Regions from separate parts of the Streptomyces sp. NBC_00878 genome, predicted to be linked through region 3. Evidence: riboswitches for the same ligand, from Rfam matches in the RefSeq annotation. Region 3 holds a riboswitch; each other region holds the start of a gene.

The links. A riboswitch is a leader RNA that binds a small molecule or an ion and turns the genes downstream of it on or off. The one in region 3 is predicted to bind cyclic di-AMP.
Region 1: it holds a riboswitch for cyclic di-AMP, as region 3 does, so the genes downstream of both, OHA11_RS17115 (C40 family peptidase) here and OHA11_RS11110 (M23 family metallopeptidase) in region 3, are expected to answer to the same signal.
Region 2: it holds a riboswitch for cyclic di-AMP, as region 3 does, so the genes downstream of both, OHA11_RS27555 (LysM peptidoglycan-binding domain-containing protein) here and OHA11_RS11110 (M23 family metallopeptidase) in region 3, are expected to answer to the same signal.

Annotation. Positions count from the first base shown of each region.
Region 1 is NZ_JAPEOK010000001.1:4,106,840-4,112,995, forward strand. It holds gene OHA11_RS17095 (zf-HC2 domain-containing protein) at 1-484, shown strand, start outside; gene OHA11_RS17100 (ATP-binding cassette domain-containing protein) at 584-1,396, shown strand; gene OHA11_RS17105 (hypothetical protein) at 1,481-2,806, shown strand; gene OHA11_RS17110 (hypothetical protein) at 2,803-3,396, shown strand; cyclic di-AMP (ydaO/yuaA leader) riboswitch at 3,690-3,861, shown strand; gene OHA11_RS17115 (C40 family peptidase) at 3,868-5,016, shown strand; gene OHA11_RS17120 (C40 family peptidase) at 5,496-6,156, shown strand, end outside.
Region 2 is NZ_JAPEOK010000001.1:6,375,296-6,381,451, reverse strand. It holds partial or broken gene OHA11_RS27565 (peptide MFS transporter) at 1-1,159, shown strand, start outside; gene OHA11_RS27560 (CocE/NonD family hydrolase) at 1,188-3,182, shown strand; cyclic di-AMP (ydaO/yuaA leader) riboswitch at 3,604-3,766, shown strand; gene OHA11_RS27555 (LysM peptidoglycan-binding domain-containing protein) at 3,772-4,485, shown strand; gene OHA11_RS27550 (HAD family hydrolase) at 4,507-5,406, opposite strand; gene OHA11_RS27545 (FAD-dependent oxidoreductase) at 5,758-6,156, opposite strand, start outside.
Region 3 is NZ_JAPEOK010000001.1:2,702,202-2,708,357, reverse strand. It holds gene OHA11_RS11120 (pitrilysin family protein) at 1-360, shown strand, start outside; gene OHA11_RS11115 (pitrilysin family protein) at 357-1,745, shown strand; cyclic di-AMP (ydaO/yuaA leader) riboswitch at 1,993-2,153, shown strand; gene OHA11_RS11110 (M23 family metallopeptidase) at 2,166-2,939, shown strand; gene OHA11_RS11105 (GntR family transcriptional regulator) at 3,224-3,919, shown strand; gene OHA11_RS11100 (HPr family phosphocarrier protein) at 4,137-4,418, opposite strand; gene OHA11_RS11095 (bifunctional GNAT family N-acetyltransferase/acetate--CoA ligase family protein) at 4,633-6,156, shown strand, end outside.

The sequences.
Region 1 (6,156 bases), 1.4 Mb from region 3:
CGCACACAACTCCCCGACCCTCCTGCTGCTGGCCCCGGCGATGCCGCTGCTGGGAGTGGCCGTGAGCTGGGGCCCGCACTCCGACCCCGTCCATGAGCTGATCGCCACCACCCCGAGAGCGGGGCTCGGCCTCGTCCTGCGGCGGACCCTGGCCGTGCTGACCCTCGTGACCCCGGCCCTCGCAGCCGCCGGCTGGGTCACCGGCACCGCACCCGCGCTGGTCCTGCTGCCGGCCCTCACTCTGACCTGCGCGAGCCTGGCACTGGGCAGCGTGGTGGGCACCCAGCGCGCCGCCACCGCGCTGGGCACCGGGTGGGCCCTGTTCGTGGTCTCCCCCGCCCTCGGCGGGGGCACCGTTCCCTCCTACCTACAGGAGTCCGCCGCCCCGGGTTGGGCGGCCGCGACCGCTGTCCTGGGCGCCGCCGTCATCCTGTGCCGCAACGCCTATCTGCACGCCCCTGAGGCCCGCACACGCCACCGCTGACCCCCACACCGTCCTTCACCTGCGACGCGGTCCTTCACCCGCACCGCAGTCCTTCACCTGCACCGCAGTCCTTCACCCGCACCGCGAGGAGACACCGCCATGCCCAGAACCGTCACCGCGAGCGAGACGGCCCCCACCCGCTACGCCCATCACATCCAGGCTCACGCCCTGACCGTGCGGCACGGCCGCCGCGCGGCGGTCGACGGGATCGACCTGGAACTGGGCACCGGAGTGCACGGTCTGCTCGGCCCCAACGGGGCGGGCAAGACGACCCTGATCCGCACGCTCGCCACCGTCCTGACCCCGCACAGCGGCGACCTGGAACTCCTGGGCAACGCCCGTCGCAGCGGTGGCGAACTGCGCGAGCTGCGCCGTCGGCTGGGCTATCTGCCCCAGGCTTTCGGACACTACCGGCGCTTCACCGTGCGTGAGTTCGTCGAGTACATGGCCTGGCTCAAGGAAGTGCCCCGCCGCCGGGTCGCCGACGCGGTGCAGCACTCCATCGACCGGGTCGACCTCACCGACCGGGCCGATGACCGTATGGGATCGCTCTCCGGCGGCATGCTGCGCCGGGCCGGCATCGCCCAGGCGATCGTCAACGACCCCGACATCCTGCTGCTCGACGAACCCACCGTCGGCCTGGACCCCGCCCAGCGCATGGAGTTCCGCACTCTGCTGCGTGACATCGGCGCACAGTCCTGCGTCCTGGTCTCCACCCACCTTGTCGAGGACGTCGGTGCCGCCTGCGCCAGCGTCGTGCTGATGGACGAGGGCCGCACGGTCTTCGCGGGCCACCTCGACCGCCTCCGTACCGCAGGCACCGACGCCGACCCGGGCGACAGCGACATCGAGCGCGGCTACTCCGCCCTGCTGCGCCGGCACCGCGAGGGCAAGGCCGGGGCCGGGCGATAGGCGACGCAGCACAACCGCCGCCCGAAGCCCCTGTATGTCCTCCTACACCCGACTACTGGCTACACCCGACTACTGGAGACTGTGATGTTCCGAATAGTGCGCCTGGAGGCGAAGCGCTCGATCGCGCTGCCGCTGTTCCTGGTGCTGGCCGCCCTGACCCGTGTCTTTCTGTGGATGGACATCGGGGAGTGGGCCGCCAGTTGGGCGCCCCTGGTCTACTCGATGCGGGGAACCGCCTGGATCGTGCTGCCGGTGGCACTGGCCGCCGGGATCTGGCACGGCGGGCGGGAGCGGCGCAGTGAGGTCTCCGAGCTGTTCGCCGCCACGCCACGGCCGCGCTCGGTGCGGCTGCTGCCCGCCTTCCTGGTGATCGCCGGCGCGGTGGTGCTCGCCATGGCCGCGATGGTCGGGTGGGCAGGGGTACTGGTCTCCCGGCACGCGGCCTACGGTGACGGCCTTCAGCCTGCGGGCCTTGCGGTGGGACTGCTGGCCGCCATCGCCGTCACCCTGCTCGGGTTGGGTGTCGGGCGGATGGCGTCCGCGCCGGTCGTGGCGCCGCTGGGCGCGGTGGTGCTCTTCCTGATTCTGTCGGTGAGCCAGGACAGCCGGCCGGCCAACCGTCTGGTGGACACCGTGCTGCCGATGCTGCCGGTGACGGACGACTTCCACCGGGTGCTGCCCTCGCTGTCCGCGGCCCAGGGCATCTGGTTCGCCGCCGTCGCTGTCACCGGTGTGCTGCTGGCCGTCGCGGCCACCGCGCGTGCCCGGGTGCTGGCCCTGACGCCCGCCGTGGCCGGGGTGGCCCTCGGAACCCTGCTGGCGCCATCGGGCGCGGTCGTCCCCGACCAGCAGGCCACCGCCATGGTCTGCGCGCCGAGCAACGGCCGGATCTGTGTCACCAAGGTGCACACCCGCACATTGCCCGATCTCACAGCTCCCGCCCAGAAGGTGCTCGACGCCTTCGCCAAGGTGCCCGGTGGCCCGACGCGGGTGGAGGAGGACACGGTGAGCTGGATGCTCGACGACGGCAAGCCTGCCGACGCCAAGGATCTCGGTACGGTCCGTGTCCAACTCCCGTACCGGACACAGGAAGGCGGCATCAGATGGAAACCGGCCTCGGTCCTCGACACCGTGGCCTCCGGAGCCGTTTTCGACGAGGACTGCTTCTCCGACGAGGAGGACGGGACCGGCAGGGAGTGGACCCGCGCGCAGGACGCCTCCGATGCGATGGCCGCCCTGCTCCTGGCCACCCCCACCGACGAGCTGAGCCCTGTCGCCCGCGAGGCCTACGACACGCTGCGCGCGCTGCCTGCCAAGGAGCGCTACCAGCGGATAGGGGACGGCCGGAAGGCCGCACTGACCTGCGGGGACCCGCTGGCCGTCGTCATGGGTCAGGGAGCGGGCCGATGACCCCGGGCCTGCACGGCATCGTGCTGCACCTGCGCTGCCGGGCGGTTCCGGCGACCGTACTGGTCTTTCTGGCCGCGGCCGCACTCACCTGGGCCGCATACCTGCCGGACGACCCGGCCATAACCCATAGGCTCGGCCTGATCGCCGTCGTGCTGGGCATCGCCCCCACCGCCCGCACGCTCGCCGGCCCGGACGAGGAACTGGAACGCGGCACGCCCGCCCCCTGGCGGCTGATCCGCGCCGTCCACCTGTTGCTGCTCGGCGGAGTCCTGCTCGGTCTGCTCGTCGTCGTCCACCGGATCGCCGGGCAGCAGTCCCACGCCGTGGCCTACGGCACCGTCGTACAGGCCGTCCTGGCACTCACGGCCCTGACCGCCCTGGGCGCGGTGCTCGTCGGTGCCCACGCGGCCTGGGTCCTCCCCATCGGCTGGGCCATGCTCATGCTGGCGGTGGGCCCCAGGGAATCGGTCATCGGGCAGGCACTGACCTGGATGGTCCAGGACCCCGGCACCGTCACCTCCACCACGGTGGCCGTCCTCCTGACAGTCGTCGGCGCCGCCGCCTACACCCAGCGCGGGAGCCGCCTGTGAGCCCGCTGCGGCCGGCCACATATTGATCATGTGACCGGCCGGCCGCGGATGGCTTCCTCTGCCCCACGGCACCTGACCGTGACTGCTGGAAGCCGGCGCCCCCGACCAGTCGGACGCCGCCACTCCGGACAACTCATCGCAGATCATTCCGGATTGACCTCGGAGAGCGAGGCCCAAGGTCAAGGTCACGAAAATGTATCGGGCATATCGCACATCAAACTTCACAGGGGCCACACGAATTAGCTAAATTTCCTGTAGGCCGCACGACCCGCACCGGCGAACATCGCCGGGCCGAGCGGCCTCCGCCGAGTCCGGTACGCCCTTGTGGCCGCCGGAGCCGAGGACCCACCGACCTTGGGGTGAATCGGTCCAACTCCCATCCGGGAACCGGACCGTAGGGCAAACCTTCCGAAGCACCAGCCCGAACCCGACAGCTAACTCGGTAGGCGGATGACGGAAGGAGACGCCCTCGTGGCGCCACACCGCAGGTCCCGGCCCCTCAGCCCCATGGGCATACGGACTCCGGCCCTCGCCACCGCGGCTCTGACCTCGGTGGCTCTCCTCTCCCAGACGGCGAACGCGTCGCCCGCCGAGGAGCCCAAGCCGAGCCTTGAGGAAGTCGAGAAAAAGGTCGGCGACCTCTACCGCCAGGCAGAGACGGCCAGCGAGAAGTACAACGCGGCCAAGGAGAAGACCACCAAGCAGAAGAAGCGCGTCGACACCCTGCTCGACGATGTGGCGCGGCGCACGGAGAAACTGAACGACGCGCGCGAGGAACTCGGTACGTTCGCCGCCGCGCAGTACCGCACGGGAGCCGCCGCCCCCGACACCGCCTCCCTCCTCCTCGCGGACAACCCGCAGGACTACTTCGACCAGACCCACCTGATGGACCGGCTGACCAGCCGCCAGAAGCAGTCCGTCGACGACTACGTCACGCAGCAGGCCGCGACGGCGGAGAAGCGGCAGGAGGCGTCCGAGAGCCTGGAGACGCTCACCGCGACGCAGAGCACGCTGAAGACGTCCAAGGCGGACGTCCAGCGGAAGCTCGCCGAGGCGCGCGACCTGCTCTCGAAGCTGACCGCCGAGGAGAAGGCGCGGCTCGCCGCGATCGAGCGGCAGAAGCAGGAAGAGGCCCAGCGCAAGGCGGACGAGCTGGCGCGGCAGCAGGCGGCCGAAGCGGAGCGGCGGCGCCAGGAGGCGGCGACGCAGAACACCGGGACCTCCTCGGGCACCTCGGGCTCCGGCTCGTCCACCTCCACTTCCACCTCCACGGCCAAGGCCGACAAGGCGCTCGCCTTCGCCCGCGCCCAGATCGGCAAGCCGTACGTGTGGGGCGCGAGCGGCCCCGAGTCGTACGACTGCTCCGGCCTCACCCAGGCCGCCTGGAAGGCCGCCGGCGTCACGCTCCCGCGTACCACCTGGGACCAGGTCAACGCGGGCACGACGGTCTCCTTGAACAGCGCCCAGCCCGGTGACCTGGTCTTCTTCTACGACGACATCAGCCACGTCGGCATCTACATCGGCGACGGCATGATGATCCACGCGCCGAAGCCCGGGGCGTACGTCCGCGAGGAGTCGATCTACTACATGCCGATCCACAGCGTGGTACGCCCGGCATGAGGGGCTTTTCGTAGTCCTGTTTCGCACTGACCGGAATTGGGGCTGCCCGAGGCTGAGAGGGACACGCGCGTGTCCCTCTCAGCCTCGGGCAGCCCACGCGCCCCATCCCGGCGGAGCCCATAGCACCAGCCGCTCGCCCGCTCCCCCACAACTCGCGCATCGGTCAGCCCACCACGTCAAGTCGGCGGCGCCGGGCCCGGATCGCGGTCGTACCCGGTCAGCTCGTGCCCGAATCGCACCACTTCCGTACATGCCGTTACCCGGGCCACGGTCCCAGGTTTAGCGTCCTTCCCCAGGTGACCGGACTTTCCCACCGCCGCCCGGGCCAGGGGCGGCATCCGGACACCACCGCCGAGAAAGGTCCGGCGGCGGCCCGCTCCCCTGTGCGGGCCGCCGCCGGACGTGCAACCGGCCCCTGAGGGCCGCCGCCGCGGACGCACCAACGCCCGGGCGGCCGTACGGAAGGACGTGGATCGCACGTGGCAGCGCACCGCAAGCCCAGACAGCGCTCAATCGGCGGCAGTACGGCCCGCACCGCCTTCACCATCGCGCTCGCGGGCGCGGCGAGCGCGACCGGGTTCGAGGGGACGGGGACCGCCGCGCCGGAACTGACAGCCGCTCAGGTCAGGGCGAAGGTCGACAAGTTGTACCAGGAGGCGGAGGTCGCCACCGAGAAGTACAACGGGGCGAAGGAGAGGTCGACGAAGACGCGGGGCCGGCTGAACACGCTGCAGGACGAGGCCGCGCGCAGGACGGATCGGCTCAACTCGGAGCGGGACGCGCTCGGTTCGCTGGCCACCGCGCAGTACCGGGACGGCGGCGTCGACCCCGCGCTGCGGCTCATGCTCTCCTCGGATCCCGATCAGTACCTGGACGGGGCCGCGTTCGCCGAGCGGGCGGGCGGCAGGCAGGCCTCGGCGGTGTCGCGGGTACGCGAACAGCTGCGCGAGATCGAGCAGTTGCGCGGGGCCGCACACGTCGAGCTCACCTCCCTCCAGGCGCGGCAGGCGGAGTTGAAGCGGAACAAGCGGACCGTCACCGGGAAACTGGGAGAGGCCCGGGATCTGCTGTCACGGCTGTCGGACGCGGACCGGGCACGCATCGGCGCCGACGACGCGGACACCGCCCGCGCCTCACGTT
Region 2 (6,156 bases), 3.7 Mb from region 3:
ACCGCGGGTGACCTGGGCGGGACTCGGCCTGATCAGCGCGGGCACGGGCCTGCTGAAGCCGAACGTCGCCACCATGGTCGGCAAGCTCTACCGCACCGACGACGACCGCCGCGACGCCGGTTTCGCCGTGTACTACATGGCGATCAACATCGGCGCCTTCGCGGGGCCGCTGATCACCGGCCGGCTCGGCGACCACCAGGGCTGGCACTGGGGCTTCTCGGCGGCCGCGGTCGGTATGACCCTCGGCCTGATCCAGTACGTCACGGGCCGCCGTCACCTGGCCGGACGAACGAACGCGGCCGGACGCAGAAACGCGGCCGAATTCGCGCTGCCGCCGGCGTCGATGCGCAGGGCGGTTCGTCTGATCGCCCTGGGCCTGGTGGCGGCCGTCCTCGCGGTCCTGCTGACGGCCGCCGGATGGCTGACCATGGGCCGCTTCGTGGACCTGCTGACCCTGATCTCGGTGATCGCGCCGGTGGTCTACTTCGCGGTGATGTTCAGGAGCGCCCGGGTGGCGCCCGAGGAGCGCGGCCGACTGCGCCCGTACATCGTGCTGTTCCTGGCCTCCACGGTCTTCAACTTCATCCTCTTCCAGGCGTACTCGACGATGATGCTGCTGGCCGCGTCGAACGCCGAGACGACGATCCTCGGCTTCGACTTCCCCGCCAGCTGGTACGCGTCCGCCCTGGGCGCCTTCGAGGTGGCGCTCGCCCCGGTCGTGGCCGCGCTGTGGGTCCGGATGGGGCACAGCCAGCCGCACGCCTCCAACAAGATCGCGTTCGGGGTGGTGCTGGGAGGCCTGTCCTTCCTCCTGATGGTGCTGCCGACCTCGGGCCACGACAACGGGGACTACCTGATGTCCGCCTGGTGGATCGTCGGCTCGTACTTCCTGCTGGGGCTCGGCGACATCCTCCTGGAGACCTCCGGCATGTCGGCCACCACGAAGCTCGCCCCGCGGGCTTTCGCCAGCCAGACGATGTCCCTCTGGTTCCTCTCGCTGGCCCTCGCCAACGGCATCCAGGCCCAGACCGTGAAGCTCTACGACGACGTCTCCAAGCCCGCCTACTTCGGCGTCAACGGCGCGATCGCGGTCGCCGCGGGCCTGCTCGTGATCGCCGCCGCGCCCTGGCTGCGCCGCACGATGCACCCGGTTCACTGAGACTCCAGAAGCCCTTGAGGTCACCGCCATGCGCATCCGTACGTCCTTTCCCTACGAGACGACTCACCACGACCTCCGCGTCCCCCTCCCGGACGGAACCAGGCTCTACGCGCGCGTGTGGCGCCCGCTCACCGACGAACCCGTACCGGCCCTGCTCGAATACCTCCCCTACCGCCTGACCGACTGGACGGCGCCGCGCGACCGGCAGCGTCATCCCTGGTACGCCGGGCACGGCTATGCCTCCGTACGCGTGGACGTCCGTGGGCACGGCAACTCCGAGGGGCTGCCGGGCGACGAGTACTCGGCGACCGAGCTGGCCGACGGGGTCGAGGTCGTCAACTGGCTCGCCGCCCAGCCCTGGTGCTCCGGCAAGGTCGGCATGTTCGGCATCTCCTGGGGCGGCTTCAACTCCCTCCAGATCGCGGCCCTCGCGCCCGAACCGCTCAAGGCGGTCGTCGCGGTCTGCTCGACGGACGACCGCTATGACAACGATGTGCACTACATGGGTGGTTCCGTACTCGCCGTCGACATGCACGCGTGGGCGGCGACGATGCTCGCGTTCGTCTCCCGCCCGCCGGATCCGGTGTACGTGGGCGAGGTCTGGCACGACCTGTGGATCAAACGACTGGAGACCGTCGATCCGTTCCTGCACACCTGGCTGGAGCACCAGACGAGGGACGACCACTGGCGCCACGGCAGCGTGTGCGAGGACTACTCGGCGATCCGGGCGGCGGTGCTCACGGTCGGCGGCTGGCACGACCCGTACCGGGACGCGGTCCTGCGCCTCGTGGAACACCTCCCGGCGGACCGCGTACGGGGGATCATCGGGCCGTGGTCGCACCAGTACCCCGACCGGGGGCTGCCGCCCGGCCCGGCGATCGGCTTCCTCCAGGAGACGCTGCGGTGGTGGGACCACTGGCTCAAGGGCACGGAGACCGGGATCATGTCGGAGCCGCTCCTGCGCTCGTACGTCAGCGACTCCCACCCGCCCGCGACGGTGTACCCGGCACTGCCGGGCCGCTGGGTCGGCGATCCGGCCTGGCCCTCTCCCCTGGTGGCCCCGGTGACGTACGCCCTCAAGGGTGAGCCCGTGGTGGTGCGGTCGCCTCAGCACACGGGGCTGGACGCGGGCCGCTTCTTTCCCTTCGGCAACGACGCGGACCTGCCGCCCGACCAGCGGGACGAGGACGCGAAGTCGGCGTGCTTCGACTTCGAGGTCCCTGAGGAGATCTGGGTGCTGGGCCGCCCGCGCGTGCGGTTGAGGCTCACTACGGAGGCGACGCGAGGACAAGTAGTGGCCCGAATCTGCGACGTGGCCCCCGACGGCTCCTCGACCCTCGTCACCCGAGGGGCCCTGAACCTGTCATCCCGTCATGGCCGTGACCAGGTGATCCCCTGGAAACCCGGCTCTACGGAGGACGTGGTTCTCGACCTGAACGCCATCGGCCACGCCATCCCTGCGGGCCATCGCATCCGTCTCGCCGTCTCCTCCGCGTACTGGCCGTGGATCTGGCCCCAGCCAGGTTCGGAGGCGGGCTTCACCCTCACCCCTTCGGGGAGCGTGCTGGAACTCCCGCTCCGCGCACAGGAGTCGGACCCGTCCATCTCCTTCGAGGAACCGGAGCAGGCGGAGCCCATGGGGGTGAACTTCCCCGCGACACTGGACGAGCCGCGCCCCGAACGCCTCGTCATCCGCGATGTCGCCAAGGGCGAGTGGCGTCTGGAGGTGGACCCGCGGTACGGCGGAACCCGGGTGTATCCCGACGGCCTCGAATTCACCGAAGAGGCCCTGGACACATACACGATCGACGAGTCGGACCCGTTGTCGGCCCGCGCCCGATCGGACTGGTTCATCCGTCTGCACCGACCGGATCTGCCGTGGGACGCGAGCGTCGAATCGCACTCCGAAACCACCTGCGACGAGGCGGACTTCACCACCGCGAACGAAGTGATCTGCAAGGACGGCGACGAAGTCGTGTTCCACCGCACCTGGGAGAAAAGGATTCCACGGACGGCGGGGTGAACTCGCACGTTCCCCGAATGATCGCGAACGCGCACCAACACGCGCGAACACGTATCCGGGCCACATAGCCGCGGGCTTCGTCGACACGTCGGCACCTTTACGGACAAGTAGCACCTTATGTGGACCGGGTGGACACCAAGGGTGCGCCCGACTTGCCCGTATTACGCACCTGTTGCACTTAATCCCCCACCTGCGCCAGTGAATTGGGTCACGTCCATTCGGGACCGCCACTGCGCCGGGTCGACCGATTCTCCTTTGCGTAAGGCAAGTTGAACTTCACCTTCCGGATGGATCAAGAATTACCCTCCAGCCTGAACGGGCAAATGGCATCTCCGTGTGAATTCAGGGCTTGTTCACGACATGTGCTCTCGCATACGTTCACGGCACTCCGGATGGACCGCCTAATCCTGCCGCCGCCCGGAGATCCCACTCACTCATTCACTCGCGTACGGCAGGAGCGGGGGACCCAGATAAGTCGCCGGTCCGGATTCCGGAACGGCTCGGGGTGAAGCCGCGTGCAGCATGCGGCCGGGCATCTCCCGCCCGAACCCGACAGCTCACCTCGCAGGCGCCGGAGAGGAAAAGCGCCATGCCCGCACAAGGTAAGCACCGCCGTACCAGACTGAATGCCCTCACTCGCGGAATCGTCGCCGCGGGAACCGGCGGAGCCGCACTCGCGCTCCCCCTCTTGGGAGCGACCGGCGCCCACGCCGCACAGCCGGCGCAGGCCGCGCAGGTCGCGTCGGCCGAAGTCCCGCAGGTCTCGCTCATCACGTACAAGGTCGTCGCGGGCGACACCCTGTCCAAGATCGCGAGGAAGTACCCGTCGAGCGGTGACTGGAAGCAGCTGTACCAGGCCAACCGCGCGGTCATCGGCGACGACCCGTCGCACATCCGCCCGGGGCTCACGCTGACGGTCGGCACCAAGACAGCCAAGGCGACCACCGCGTCCACCGTCACCCAGGCCGCCGCGAAGACGTACACGAACGACCTCGACGGCTGGATCAAGGAGGCGCTGGACGTCATGGCCCAGCACGGAATCCCGGGGTCGTACGACGGCATCTACCGCAACATCATGCGCGAGTCCTCGGGCAACCCGCAGGCCATCAACAACTGGGACTCCAACGCCGCGGCCGGTACGCCGTCGAAGGGGCTCCTCCAGGTCATCGACCCGACCTTCAGCGCGTACCACGTGCCCGGCACCTCGATGGACCCCTTCGACCCGGTCGCCAACATCACGGCGGCGTGCAACTACGCCGCCGCGAGGTACGGCTCGATCGACAACGTCTTCGGGGCCTACTGAGCCGGGCCTACTGAGCCGGGCCTACGGGGCCGGGATCGCCGAGGCGGGACTACTTGAGCTGGGACGGTTGAACGGGGCCCAGTGGGCGAGGCGTACGGCGGGCGGGGTCCAGGGACGGGAGAAGAGGCGCTCCAGTACCACCGCGATCCCGTCCTCCTCGTTCGACAGGGTCACCTCGTCGGCCACCGCCTTGAGTTCGGGGTGGGCGTTGGCCATCGCGACGCCGTGGGCCGCCCAGTCGAACATCGGGATGTCGTTCGGCATGTCCCCGAAGGCGATCGTGACGGCGGGGGTGAGGCCGAGGTGTTCGGCCGCCAGGGCGAGACCCGTCGCCTTGGTCACGCCACATGGCTGGAGTTCGACGGTGCCGGGGCCGGACATCGTGACCGTGGCGAGGGAACCGACCGCTCCGCGCGCCGCGGACGCCAACGCGTCGTCGGACAACAGGGGATGACGCAGCAGCACCTTGCTGATGGGTTCCGTCCAGAGGTCGTCGCGACGCAGGACGCGCACCGCCGGGAGCGTCGGGTGCGGCATCTCGTACCCGGGCTCGATGAGCGTGAGTCCGTCGACACCGTCCTGGTCGACCGCGGCGTACACGTCCCCGACCTCCGCCTCGATCTTGCCGAGTGCCGTCTCGGCCAGCTCGCGGTCGAGGGTGACCGACCACACCATGCGGTGGGCGCCTGCGTCGTACAGCTGCGCCCCCTGCCCGCACACCGCCAGGCCCTGACTGCCCAGTTCATCGAGCAGCGGCCGGACGCGCGGGGCCGGGCGCCCCGTGACCACGAGATGCCTGGCACCTCTCGCAACCGCCATCGCCAGCGCGGCGCGTGACCGGTCCGAGAGAGTGTCGTCGCCTCGCAGCAATGTCCCGTCCAGGTCAGTGGCGATGAGTGAATATGCAATCGGTGCGGCCATGATCAGAGAATACGGATCGAACGCCCCAACGACTCGACGGGAACCGGACGTCGTCCGGTATCTCGTCAGGCACACGGGTCGCCGCTCGCCCCTTCCGTTGGCCTTTGGGAGGTAAATCGCAGGCGAAAGGGGACAGTTGAGGCCGCTCCCGACCCGCCCGGATGCAGGAGGAGTTGCTCGGCGCGGGCGGCCGCGCACGCGCCCTGCCTTGCCTCACTCACCTCGCCTTTGGTTTCGTTTGATTCCGTTCACTGGCTTCATTCGTCGGTTTGGTTCGTCGGTTTCGTTCGTTGGTTTCGTTCGTTGGTTTCGTTCGCTTCGCTTCCATCGTTTCGTTTCGCTTCGCTTCGTTCAGCCGTGCGCCCGCGTCAGATGCCCGACCAACCGCGGTGAGGCGAACTCCGTTCCGCACACGAACCGCATCACCGGCCCGTACGAAGCCGCCGCCGGCAGCCCCGTGAAGTACAGCCCGGCCACGGAGGACCTGAACCCGGCGCCCAGCTTCGGTGTCCCCCGGCTCACCGCCAGCTCCGTACGCAGTTCGTGCCCGAGGAAGTCCATCGCGGCGAGGTCTACGCGGTATCCGGTCGCGGCCACGACGTGGTCCGCGGAGAGCTCCTCGATCCGCCCGCCGAGGGTCTGGACGGCGAGGGCCGGGCGGCCGGCCACCGATCCGGAGCGGACGATCCGAGACACCTCGCTCACCTGCACCTTCCCCTCGAACCGCGCCCGCAGCCACCAGGCTCCGAG
Region 3 (6,156 bases):
GTCCCGGTGATCGAGACCGCCGTCGACGAGGAGCTCGCCCGGTTCGCCGAGGAGGGCCCCACGGCCGAGGAGATGGAGCGCGCCCAGGCCCAGTTGGAGCGCGAGTGGCTGGACCGTCTCGGCACGGTCGCGGGCCGCGCCGACGAACTGTGCCGGTACGCGGTGCTGTTCGGCGACCCGCAGCTCGCCCTGACGGCCGTCCAGCGCGTCCTCGACGTCACGGCCGAGGAGGTCCAGGAGGTCGCCAAGGCCCGCCTGCGCCCCGACAACCGCGCGGTGCTGGTCTACGAACCGACCGTCGCCGAAGAGGCCCAGGACACCGACGCCGCTGACGACACCGACGAGGAGGCGGCCAAGTGACCGAGCTCGCCACGATGGACTTCCACCCGCAGCCCCAGGCCGGCGAGGCCCGGCCCTGGGCCTTCCCGGCACCCGGGCGCGGCGCGCTCGACAACGGCCTGACCCTGCTGCGCTGCCACCGCCCCGGCCAGCAGGTCGTCGCCGTCGAAATCCTCCTGGCAGCACCGCTGGAGGCCGAGCCGCAGGGCCTGGACGGCATCGCCACGATCATGGCGCGTGCCTTCTCCGAAGGCACCGACAAGCACTCCGCCGAGGAGTTCGCCGCCGAGCTGGAGCGCTGCGGCGCCACCCTCGACGCGCACGCCGACCACCCCGGCGTACGGCTCAGCCTCGAAGTCCCCGTCTCACGGCTCCCCAAGGCGCTCGGCCTGCTCGCCGACGCCCTCAGGGCACCCGCCTTCGAGGACAGCGAGGTCGAGCGGCTGGTGCGCAACCGGCTCGACGAGATCCCGCACGAGACCGCCAACCCGGGGCGCCGCGCCGCCAAGGAGCTCTCCCGGCAGCTGTTCCCGGCGACCTCGCGCATGTCGCGCCCGCGCCAGGGCACCGAAGAGACGGTCGCCAAGATCGACTCGGGGGCCGTACGCGCCTTCTACGAAAGGCACGTACGCCCCGCCACGGCGACCGCCGTCGTCGTCGGCGACCTCACCGGTGTCGACCTCGACGCGCTGCTCGGGGACACGCTCGGCACCTGGACCGGTTCGCCGGCCGTGGCCCGGCCCATTCCGCCGGTGACCGCCGACGACACGGGCCGCGTGGTCATCGTCGACCGTCCCGGAGCCGTCCAGACGCAGCTGCTCATCGGCCGCGTCGGCGCCGACCGGCACGACCGTGTGTGGCCCGCCCAGGTGCTCGGCACGTACTGCCTCGGCGGCACCCTCACCTCCCGCCTGGACCGCGTCCTGCGCGAGGAAAAGGGATACACCTACGGTGTGCGGGCGTTCGGTCAGGTCCTGCGCTCCGCGCCGGACGGGACGGGCGCCGCGATGCTCGCCATCAGCGGCTCCGTGGACACCCCGAACACCGGCCCGGCGCTCGACGACCTCTGGAAGGTGCTGCGCACCCTCGCGGCCGAGGGCCTCACCGACGCCGAGCGGGACGTCGCCGTGCAGAACCTCGTGGGTGTGGCGCCCCTGAAGTACGAGACGGCGGGCGTCGTCGCGGGCACCCTCGCCGACCAGGTCGAGCAGCACCTGCCGGACGACTACCAGGCGACGCTGTACCAGCAGCTCGCCGCGACCGGCACCGTGGAGGCCACCGCGGCGGCCGTGAGCGCCTTCCCGGTGGACCGGCTGGTGACCGTCCTCGTCGGGGACGCCGCGCAGATCGAGGAGCCGGTCAGGGCCCTCGGAATCGGTGAAGTCAGCGTGGTGACAGCGGAGTAGGACAGCGACCGTCCGTGGAGAACCCAGGAGACCGGAGAGTCTCCTGGGTTCTCTCTTTCGCCCGGACCTCGGCCCCGACTTGCCCGGACTTCGACCTCGACCCGCAAGTTGTCCGTATTGATAGGGAGGTTGCCTGTCTGCCCTGTGGCGTGCGCTACAAAAGTCTTGATCCGTTTGTTGATTGAAAGACACCCCGCTTAGCGTCGGTCCGGCTGTTCGTCAGGCAGTGCGCCGCGTCCGCGGCACCGGACAGTCATCGCCGAGTCCCCGTACGGCGCGAGCCAGGGGAGCCGGGGACCCATACGTAGTCCCTGGGGTGAATCGGACGCCCTTCCCGAAGGGGGTCCGTAGGAGACCTTCCTGCTCCGAACCCGTCAGCTAACCCGGTAGGCGAGAAGGAAGGAAAGGACCAGCCACTTCATGGCGTTCACCCGCGCCACCGGGAAGCACCGTCGTCCCAGCCGCATGAAGCACAACACCAACAGGACCGTTGGCGTCGCCGCACTCGCCACCACCGGTGTCGTCGGCACCCTGGCTGCTCCCTCGTTCGCCGCCGAGAGCCCGGCCGAGCAGACCCTCACCCAGGCGATCACCATCGGCGACTCGCTCGCCGATGAGATCGACGCGCAGGCTGCCGCCCAGCAGCAGGCCGCCGACGAGGCCGCGGCCCGCGAGAAGGCCGAGGCCGCCGCGAAGGAGCGCGCCAAGGAGGCGGCGGAGAAGCTCAAGAAGGAGCGCGAGGCCAAGGCCCGCGCCGCCCGCGAGGCCGAGCGCAAGCGCCTGCTGAACACCTACACCTCGCCCATCGCCGGTTCGTACGTCTCCACCGGCTACCAGGCGGGTGGCGCGGTCTGGTCCTCCGGCAGCCACACCGGTATCGACTTCCACGCCGCGAGCGGTACCACCGTGCACGCGGTGGGCTCCGGCACCGTCGTGGAGGCCGGCTGGGGCGGCTCGTACGGCAACCAGGTCGTCATCAAGATGAACGACGGTACCTACACCCAGTACGGGCACATGTCGTCCCTCGGTGTCTCGGTCGGCCAGACGGTCACCCCGGGCCAGCAGATAGGCCTCTCCGGGGCGACCGGCAACGTCACCGGGGCGCACCTGCACTTCGAGGCGCGGACGACCGCGGAGTACGGCTCGGACATCGACCCCCTCGGGTACCTCCGCCAGCATGGCGTGAACGTCTGACGACGCGCGGCATACCTCCCGAAGGCCCCGGCTCACCTAGCCGGGGCCTTCGGGCATCCAGACCGCGTCCTGACGGCATCCCGTCGCGGCCCGACCGCTTCTCGCCACTTTCCGAACTCTCCGCCCGACTCGCCACCGGACGACTGCCTGTTCAGAAGCGAAGTGTGTCCAAAAAATATCCATGGATTCCGGCCTCCCATCGGAATTTCCCGTTCTCTGCAATAGAGTCACCGAACAGGCGTCAATCGACCGCGTTTCGCGGGGGTTAAGGCGGAGGTCCGGTCATGCGTATTCCCGCGCACTCGGTATGCACGGCGATCCGTGACGACATCGTCGCGGGTGTCTACGAGCGCGGCGGCCGGCTCACCGAAGAACTGCTCGCGCGCCGGTACGGCGTCTCGCGGGTCCCCGTGCGTGAGGCGCTGCGCACCCTGGAGGCGGAAGGCTTCGTCGTCACGCGTCGGCACGCGGGCGCGTGCGTCGCGGAGCCCACCGAACAGGAGGCCTCCGACCTCCTGGAGATGCGCATGCTGCTGGAGCCGCTGGGTGCCGCGCGCGCCGCCCAGCGCCGCACCGAGGCGCACCTCAAGGTGCTGCGCGGCCTGGTCAGGCTGGGGCAGGAGAGGGCCAGGAGAGGCAACAGCGAGGATCTGCGCTCGCTCGGTGCCTGGTTCCACGAGACGCTCGCCCAGGCCTCCGGAAGCCCCGCGCTGACCTCCACGCTCGCCCAGCTGCGGCACAAGATCGCCTGGATGTACTCGGTCGAGGCGCCGGCCCACCCCGCCGAGTCCTGGGGCGAGCACGGCGCCATCGTGGACGCCGTCGCGCGCGGCGACAGCGACCGGGCCAGGTCGATCACGGCGCTGCACACCGAGCGGGCGACGGCCGCTCATCGGCTGCGCTTTCCCGGCGGCGGTGACCGCGTGGAGCGTGTGAGGACTTCGCAACATCCTGTAAACACGGCAGGCCTGCGGCATTAACAGTGGCGCCGTATACAAAGAGATGTAATTCGCGGGAGATTATTTCCGCTGCCCATAATCAGGAATAGCAAAGGGCCCGCCTCATTTGTGAGGCGGGCCCTTCGTTGTGTGAGTGGGACGGGTCTTGAAACGAAGAACACCGTCACGTCAATTGTGGAACCCCGCTTGGTCACCAGGTCCGCGAAAGTGCCGCCGGCTCGGGCGCGGAGGGCCACACTCAGACGGTCTCGGGGAGCTCCTCAAGACCCTCGGCGACCAGCTTCGCCAGGCGGTCGAGCGCGGTGTCCGCCCCCTCGGCGTCGGAGGCGAGGACGATCTCCTCGCCGCCCTGCGCGCCCAGGCCGAGAACCGCGAGCATGGAGGCGGCGTTGACGGGGTTGCCGTCGGCCTTGGCGATCGTCACGGGGACGCCGGAGGCCGTGGCGGCCCGGACGAAGATGGAGGCGGGACGGGCGTGAAGGCCCTCGGCCCAGCCGACGTTGACGCGGCGCTCAGCCATGTGATGCTGCCCTTCAGATGTCTCACGGTTGTCTAGACCATTGTTCCATATGGTGCGAAGCGCGCCCCGAGCGGGTGCGGGACCGGGGCCCGAGGCGGCTTCAGCCCCCAAGACTGCCTCGCGCCCTTGCCGGACGCGAGCCCGTCGTCGTCGGGACCTGAACCCCCGGGACGAGGACCCGCCGTTGTCGGACCCGAGCCGTACTCTGGGGCCCATGCAGACCTCGCCGGACCGGCACGAGTACCCAGCTCACTGGGAGGCCGATGTCGTGCTGCGCGACGGTGGGACCGCGCGCATCCGGCCCATCACGGCCGACGACGCCGACCGCCTGGTCAGCTTCTACGAGCAGGTGTCCGACGAGTCGAAGTACTACCGCTTCTTCGCGCCGTACCCGCGCCTGTCCGCCAAGGACGTCCATCGCTTCACCCACCACGACTTTGTGGACCGGGTGGGACTCGCGGCCACGGTGGGCGGCGAGTTCATCGCCACCGTACGCTACGACCGCATCAACGCCGACGGTCTCCCCTCGTCGTCCCCCGCGGACGAGGCCGAGGTCGCCTTCCTCGTGCAGGACGCCCACCAGGGCCGGGGCGTGGCGTCGGCCCTGCTGGAGCACATCGCGGCCGTCGCCCGCGAGCGCGACATCCGCCGCTTCGCCGCCGAGGTGCTGCCCGCGAACACCAAGATGATCAAGGTGTTCACGGACGCCGGGTACCAGCAGAAGCGCCACTTCGAAGACGGCGTCGTACGCCTGGAGTTCGACCTCGAACCCACCGACCGCTCGCTCGCCGTGCAGCGCGCGCGGGAGCAGCGGGCGGAGGCGCGCTCAGTGGCCCGGCTCCTCGCTCCCCGTTCGGTCGCCGTCATCGGCGCGGGCCGCGCACCCGGGGGAGTGGGCCGCAGCGTCCTGGAGAACCTCCGCGACGCGGGATTCACCGGGCGCCTGTACGCGGTGAACGGGGCACTTCAGGAGAAGGAGCTCGACGGAGTTCCGGCGTACCGCTCCGTCCGCGACATCCCCGAGCCCGTCGACCTCGCCGTCGTCGCGGTCCAGGCCGACCGCGTCCCCGAAGTCGTGGCCGAGTGCGGCGAACACCAGGTGCAGGGGCTCGTCGTGGTCGCCGCGGGATACGCAGAGAGCGGCCCCGAGGGCAGGGAGCGCCAGCGCGAGCTCGTGCGCCAGGCGCGCACGTACGGGATGCGCATCATCGGACCGAACGCCTTCGGAGTCATCAATACCTCCCCGGAGGTGCGGCTCAACGCCTCGCTCGCCCCCGAGATGCCGCGCGCCGGTCGGATCGGCCTGTTCGCCCAGTCCGGTGCCATCGGTATCGCCCTGCTCTCCCGGCTGGAGCGGCGCGGCGGCGGGGTCACGGGCGTGACCGGCGTTTCGACGTTCGTCTCTTCGGGCAACCGCGCGGATGTGTCCGGCAACGACGTCCTTCAGTACTGGTACGACGACCCCGACACCGATGTCGCCCTCATGTACCTCGAATCCATCGGGAACCCGAGGAAGTTCACCCGCCTCGCGCGGCGCACGGCGGCGGCCAAGCCCCTGGTCGTCGTCCAGGGCGCACGGCACGGCGGGGCCGCGCCCCAGGGACATGCCGTACGGGCCACCCGCCTGCCGCACACGACGGTGTCGGCGCTGCTCCGGCAGGCCGGGGTCATCCGGGTGGACACGATCACGGAGCTGGTCGACGCGGGACTGCTGCTCGCCCGCCAGCCGCTGCCTGCC